One region of the Mesorhizobium sp. M0293 genome, then DNA from elsewhere that is predicted to be linked to it. Evidence: riboswitches for the same ligand, from Rfam matches in the RefSeq annotation. Region 1 holds a riboswitch; the other holds the start of a gene.
The links. A riboswitch is a leader RNA that binds a small molecule or an ion and turns the genes downstream of it on or off. The one in region 1 is predicted to bind S-adenosylmethionine.
Positions count from the first base shown of each region.

Region 2: another riboswitch for S-adenosylmethionine. It lies ahead of NKJ06_RS14355 (O-succinylhomoserine sulfhydrylase); the one in region 1 lies ahead of metX (homoserine O-acetyltransferase MetX).

Region 1 covers NZ_JAMYSA010000033.1:13,234-16,636, reverse strand. The annotation lists gene NKJ06_RS14695 (prephenate/arogenate dehydrogenase family protein) at 1-50, opposite strand, end outside; gene hisC (histidinol-phosphate transaminase) at 57-1,166, opposite strand; SAM riboswitch at 1,304-1,381, shown strand; gene metX (homoserine O-acetyltransferase MetX) at 1,494-2,663, shown strand; gene metW (methionine biosynthesis protein MetW) at 2,722-3,336, shown strand; gene NKJ06_RS14675 (Stf0 family sulfotransferase) at 3,348-3,403, shown strand, end outside.
Region 2 covers NZ_JAMYSA010000032.1:5,941-9,343, forward strand. The annotation lists gene NKJ06_RS14350 (ceramide glucosyltransferase) at 1-172, shown strand, start outside; gene NKJ06_RS14355 (O-succinylhomoserine sulfhydrylase) at 187-1,374, opposite strand; SAM riboswitch at 1,432-1,509, opposite strand; gene NKJ06_RS14360 (2'-deoxycytidine 5'-triphosphate deaminase) at 1,608-2,702, shown strand; gene NKJ06_RS14365 (ABC transporter substrate-binding protein) at 2,802-3,403, shown strand, end outside.

The sequences.
Region 1 (3,403 bases):
ATCAGGCCGATGCCGACCAGCGCGATCTTTTCAAACATCGGTGATGTCATGGTGTTCTAGCTTTTCAGGAATGTCGTGAGAGCGGCGACAACGCCGCGATTGGCCTCTTCGGTGCCGACGGTCATGCGCAGCGCGTTGGGAAAGCCGTAGCCGGAAACGCGCCGCAATATAAAGCCGCGCGCCGTAAGATAGTCGTCCGCCGCTGCCGCAGAATGTTTCTGATCGTCAGGAAAATGAATGAGGATGAAATTGCCGACGCTCGGTGTCACCCGCAGCCCAAGCTTTGTGAACTCCTCGCTCAGCCAGGTCAGCCAGGTCTCGTTGTGCGCGACGCTGCGCTCGACATGGGCGCGGTCGCGGATCGCCGCAATGCCGGCCTCGATCGCCGTTGCATTGACGTTGAAGGGGCCACGCACGCGGTTGATCGCGTCGACGATGTGCATCGGCGCGTACATCCAGCCGATCCGCGCACCGCCAAGGCCGATCTTGGAGAAGGTGCGGGTCATCACCACGTTCTCGGCGCTGCCGACCAGTTCGATGCCGGCTTCATAGTCGTTGCGGCGGACATATTCAGCATAGGCCGCGTCGAGCACCAGAAGCACGTGCCTGGGCAGACCTGCATGCAGCCGGCGCACTTCCTGGAACGGCACATAGGTGCCGGTCGGGTTGTTGGGATTGGCGAGGAAAACGATTTTCGTGCGCGGCGTGACGGCGGCCAGGATGGCGTCGATGTCGGCGCGCTCGTCTGTTTCCTTGATCGTCACCGGAACGGCACCCGCCGACTGGATGTAGATCTTGTAGACCATGAAGGCGTGTTCGGTGATGACAGCCTCGTCGCCGGGCGCCAGATAAGTCTGCGCCAGCAGGCCGAGGATCTCGTCGGAACCGTTGGAGCAGATGATGTTTTGTGGGTTGAGGCCATGCACCTCGGCGATCGCTTCGCGCAGCCGCCTGGCGGTCCCGTCGGGATAGATATCGAGCTTGCCGGCAATCTCACGCGCGGCTTCAATCGCCTTTGGCGAGGGACCGAGCGGGTTCTCGTTCGATGACAGCTTGTAGACCTTGGCAACGCCGGCAGGCGCCGTGCTCTTGCCCGGCACATAGGCGTCGATGTCCATGATGCCCGCGCGCGGGGTTGGACGTGCCTTGTCCGGTGTCTGGTTCATGTCACAAAATCCGTCGAAAACGCTTCCTCAGGGAAGTCGCAGCGGAAATACAAGCCGTGGGTCGCAATGTCGAGAGGTGACAGCCCCCGGACCAAGGCTGGCCGTTGACGCCGGCCTGCCGCAGCCCTAGAAGGGGTACTAACTCCCGTGGTGATTTGGCCGGTCGGCTTGCAGCCACGTTAAACAACTTGCTAAAGGGCCGTTTGCATCCTGTAACCGGCTTTGCGACTGCAATGCCGGTTTTTTATTGCCCGCGCCGGCCGGACACCGCATCGGCATCGATTTTCGAAAAGCACGGTGCAGGGATCAAGGTGTGAGATGGATGCAATGGCCGCTCTGCGTGCTCGCAAAACCAACAACGAGGCCGACCAACCGTCGAGCCCGGTTTTGCGTTTTGGACCTGACAAGCCGCTCAAGCTCGACGCCGGCACGCTGCTGTCGCCGTTCCAGATCGCCTACCAGACCTATGGCACGCTGAACGACGCCCGTTCCAATGCCATCCTCGTCTGCCACGCGCTGACCGGCGACCAGCACGTCGCCAGCACCAATCCGGTTACCGGCAAGCCGGGCTGGTGGGAGGTGTTGATCGGCCCCGGCAAGATCATCGACACTAGCCGCTTCTTCGTCATCTGCTCCAATGTCATCGGCGGTTGCCTGGGGTCCACCGGCCCGGCCTCGACCAATCCCGCCACCGGCAAGCCCTATGGGCTCGACCTGCCGATCATCACCATCCGCGACATGGTGCGCGCGCAGCAGATGCTGATCGACCATTTCGGCATCGAAAAACTGTTCTGCGTGCTCGGCGGCTCGATGGGCGGCATGCAGGTGCTGGAATGGGCGTCGAGCTATCCGGAGCGCGTCTTCTCGGCGCTGCCGATCGCCACCGGCGCGCGGCATTCCTCGCAAAATATCGCCTTCCACGAGGTCGGCCGGCAAGCTGTCATGGCCGATCCGGACTGGCATGGCGGCAAATATTTCGAGCACGGCAAACGCCCGGAAAAGGGCTTGGCGGTGGCGCGCATGGCCGCCCACATCACCTATCTGTCCGAGGCTGCCCTGCACCGGAAATTCGGCCGCAATCTGCAGGATCGCGAAGCGCTGACCTTCGGCTTCGACGCCGACTTCCAGATCGAGAGCTATCTGCGCCACCAGGGCATGACCTTCGTCGATCGCTTCGACGCCAATTCCTATCTCTACATGACTCGGTCGATGGACTATTTCGATCTCGCCGCCGACCATGGCGGCCGGTTGGCCGACGCTTTTGCCGGCACCAAAACCCGCTTCTGCCTGGTGTCCTTCACGTCGGATTGGCTGTTTCCGACCGAGGAGAGCCGCTCGATCGTGCATGCGCTCAACGCGGCCGGCGCATCGGTGTCCTTCGTCGAGATCGAGACCGACCGCGGTCACGATGCCTTCCTGCTCGACGAGCCGGAACTGTTTGCCGCCATCAACGGCTTCATCGGCTCGGCGGCCCGGGCCAGAGGGCTCAACGCATGACCCCGAAAAGTTGCAGACTTGGCTGTCCAGGATCATGCTCCAGGCAGGAGGCAAAGCCATGAGTGTCAACCGCGACCAGCGCGTCGACCTCGAGGTCGTCGCCAACCTCATCCCGCCACAGTCGCGCGTGCTCGACGTCGGTTCGGGCGATGGCTCGCTGCTCGAACTGCTGCAGGACACCAAGCAGGTCGACGGCCGTGGCCTGGAACTGTCGCAACGTGGTGTCAACGAATGCGTGGCGCGCGGTCTCTCGGTCATCCAGGGCGATGCCGACAAGGACCTCGAATTCTATCCTGACAAGGGCTTTGACTTCGTCGTCCTGTCGCAGACCCTGCAGGCCACCCGCAACCCGAAGCTGGTTCTCGACGAACTGCTCAGGATCGGCAACCGTGCGATCGTGTCCTTCCCCAATTTCGGCCACTGGCGGGTGCGCCTGTCGCTGTTCATCCAGGGCCGCATGCCGGTGACCAAGGACCTGCCCTATTCCTGGTACGACACGCCCAACATCCATTTCTGCACCATCCGCGACTTCGTCAATCTGTGCGACGAACTCGGCGCGACCGTGGAAAAAGCAACCGCACTCGACGCCAATGGCCAGAAGATCGGCCTGTCGATGCCGTGGTGGTTCTGGAATTTCTTCGGCCAGCAGGCTGTGTTCTTGCTGAAGCGGTAGTCTTGATCGCCATGCATCTTTTTCGTAGGCGCCCTCTGCCAGTTGAAATCCCGCCGGAAATGCTGGC
Region 2 (3,403 bases), on a different contig from region 1:
AAAGGGCTGGTACCTGTCGCCACGCATGGTCGCGGCGATGGCAATGCGCGACCTGATTCTGCCGGCGATGTGGGCGCGCGGCTGGCTCGGCGGTGCCGTCGAGTGGCGCGGCAATGCGATGACGATCGGCACCAAGGCGGCCGAGCTGGAAGAGACGCCATCCGGCGCCTGAAAGCCAAAGGCCTCCTATTTGGCCTTCAGCGCTTGCGCGATATCCTCCAGCAGATCGTCGGTGTCTTCCAGGCCGACCGACAGCCTGAGCGTGCCCGGCCCGATGCCGAGTTCAGCACGCGCTTCGTCGCTCAAATTCTTGTGCGTCGTCGTCGCCGGATGGGTGATCAGGCTCTTGGCGTCACCGAGATTGTTGGAGATCAGCACGATGTCGAGCGCGTTCTGCAGGGCGAAGGCCGCCTGCTTGCCGCCCTTGACGTCCAGGCAGATCAGAGTCGAGCCGCCCGACATCTGCTTCTTGACGACATCGGCCTGCGGGTGGTCGGCCCGGCCGGGATAGATGACGCGGGCGATTTCCGGCCGCTCGGCCAGGAAATCCGCGATCCGGCCTGCGCTTTCCGTCTGCTGGCGTACGCGCAGCGGCAGCGTCTCCAAGCCCTTCAGCAGCGTCCAGGCGTTGAAAGGCGACAGGCTAGGCCCGGTGTGGCGAAAATAGTCGTGCAGGTTCTCGTCGATCCACTTCTTGTCCGACAAGATGACGCCGCCGAGACAGCGCCCCTGGCCGTCAATGTGCTTGGTCGCCGAATAGACGACGATGTGGGCGCCAAGCTGCAGCGGCTTTTGCTGCAAGGGCGTGGCGAAGACATTGTCGACGATCAGCCTGGCACCGATCGAATTGGCAAGCGAGGCAACCGCGGCGATGTCGACGACTTCCAGCGTCGGGTTGGTCGGGCTTTCCAAGAAGAACAGCTTGGTGTTCGGCTTGACCGCCTTTTCCCAGTTGGCGATGTCGGTGCCGTCGACCAGTGTTGCCTCGATGCCGTATTTCGGCGCCAGCGTCTCGACCACCCAGCGGCAGGAGCCGAACAGCGCGCGCGCCGCCACGATATGGTCACCGGCCTTGGCGCTGCACAGAAGCGCTGCCGTCACCGCAGCCATACCGGAGGCGGTGGCGCGGGCGTCCTCCGCACCTTCCAGCGCGCACATGCGCTTTTCGAACATGTCGACGGTCGGATTGGCGTAGCGCGAATAGATGAAGCCCGGCTCCTCACCCTTGAAACGGGCTTCGGCGGCCTGCGCCGTTTCGTAGACGTAGCCCTGGGTGAGGTAAATCGCTTCCGACGTTTCGCCGAAACCGGAACGCAGCGTTCCGCTGTGCACGAGTGCCGTCTGAGGCTTCCAGTTGCGCTTGTTGGTGCTCATCGCTCTTCTTCCAGACACAAAAAAACCGGCCGCGAAAGTCGCAACCGGTCCATACGGCCTTGCGGCCCGACGGTCCTTTAGCGACTTGTTTAACGTGGCTGCAAGCCGACCGGCCAAATCACCACGGGATAATGACCCTTTAGACCCGTGCCACGCTTGCGTCAATTGCCGGCTTCATTAAGAGGTTTGTACCAAGCAGGTTCCGAAAAAGCCTGCCCTCTAGGAGCAGAGCCTTGCGGCAGACAGGCATTCTTCCCGATCAGGACATCTCGGCGCTGTTCCAGTCCGGCGCGCTGAAGTCGGCGCGTGCGCTCGATGCCGACCAGATCCAGCCGGCCAGCCTTGATCTCAGGCTCGGCGACAAGGCCTGGCGTGTGCGTGCCTCCTTCCTGCCGGGTCCCAACCACAAGGTTTCGGAAAAGCTCGACCGGCTGCAGCTGCACGAGATCGACCTGGCCGAGGGCGCGGTGCTGGAGACCGGCTGCGTCTATATCGTGCCCTTGCTCGAAAGCCTGGCATTGCCGGCGGACATTTCGGCTTCGGCCAATCCCAAGAGTTCGACCGGGCGGCTCGACATCTTCACCCGCGTCATGACCGATCGCGGCCACGAGTTCGACAAGATCGCCGCCGGCTATCACGGGCCGCTCTATCTGGAAGTCAGCCCGCGCACCTTCCCGATCGTCGCGCGCACCGGTTCGCGCCTGTCGCAGATACGCTTCCGTACCGGCAATGCGCTGTTGTCGGAGGCCGAACTGCACCAGTTGCATCGCGCGCAGATCTTGGTTGCCACCGAGCCGCCCAACATTTCCGGCGGCGGCATCGCGCTGTCGATCGACCTCAACGGCGATCAAAACGGGCTTGTCGGCTATCGCGGCAAGCATCACACCGGTCTCGTCGACGTCGACAAGCGCGCCGCACAGGAGGTCGTCGACTTCTGGGAGCCGATCCACAAGAGCGGCGCCGGCGAGTTGGTGCTCGACCCTGATGAATTCTACATCCTCGTCAGCCAGGAAGCGGTGCATGTGCCGCCGCTCTACGCCGCCGAGATGACGCCTTTCGATCCGCTGGTCGGCGAGTTCCGGGTCCACTATGCCGGCTTCTTCGATCCGGGCTTCGGCCATTCGGCGTCCGGCGGCACAGGCAGCCGGGCGGTATTGGAAGTGCGCAGCCACGAGGTGCCGTTCATCCTCGACCATGGCCAGATCGTCGGCCGGCTGGTCTACGAGCACATGCTGAAGCGGCCGCAGGCACTCTATGGCACCGATCTCGGCTCCAACTACCAGGCGCAGGGCCTGAAGCTGTCCAAGCATTTCCGCCCCGCACGCTGAACCCATCACCCCCAGGCAAAATACTTGCCTGCACTGGCTCGCCATGCTTGGCTGCCTTGCTGGTCGTCAAGCTGGCGGCGTTCAAGGGGAACCAAGAAAATGCAGATTTCGAAATGGATCATATCGGCAGCAGGCGCTGCCATGCTGGTGTTGGCGGCCGGCTCTCTATCGGTGCAGGCAGCCGAGAAAATCAAGATCGGCACCGAGGGCGCCTATCCGCCGTTCAACACCATCACTTCGGACGGCAAGGTCGAAGGCTTCGATATCGACATCGCCAATGCGCTGTGCGCGCAGATGAAGGTCGAGTGCGAAATCGTCACCCAGGATTGGGACGGCATCATTCCCGCCCTGCAGGCGAAGAAGTTCGACGCCATCATCGCTTCGATGAGCATCACCGAGGAGCGCAAGAAGCAGGTCTCCTTCACCAACAAATACTATACGACACCGCTCGCTTTGGTGGCGCCGAAGGACAGCGATCTCGCCTCGACCGAACCGGCAGCGCTTGCCGGCAAGACGGTCGGCGCGCAGGCCTCGACCACGCAGGCCGACTATGCCCAGAATGAATATGGCAAGGCGGGCGCCGAGGCAAAACTCTACCCGACCCAGGAAGAAGCGATCACCGACCTGACGAACGGCCGGCTTGACGCTGTGATCTCGGACAAGTTCGTGCTGATGGACTGGCTGAAGAAGGCAAGCGACGG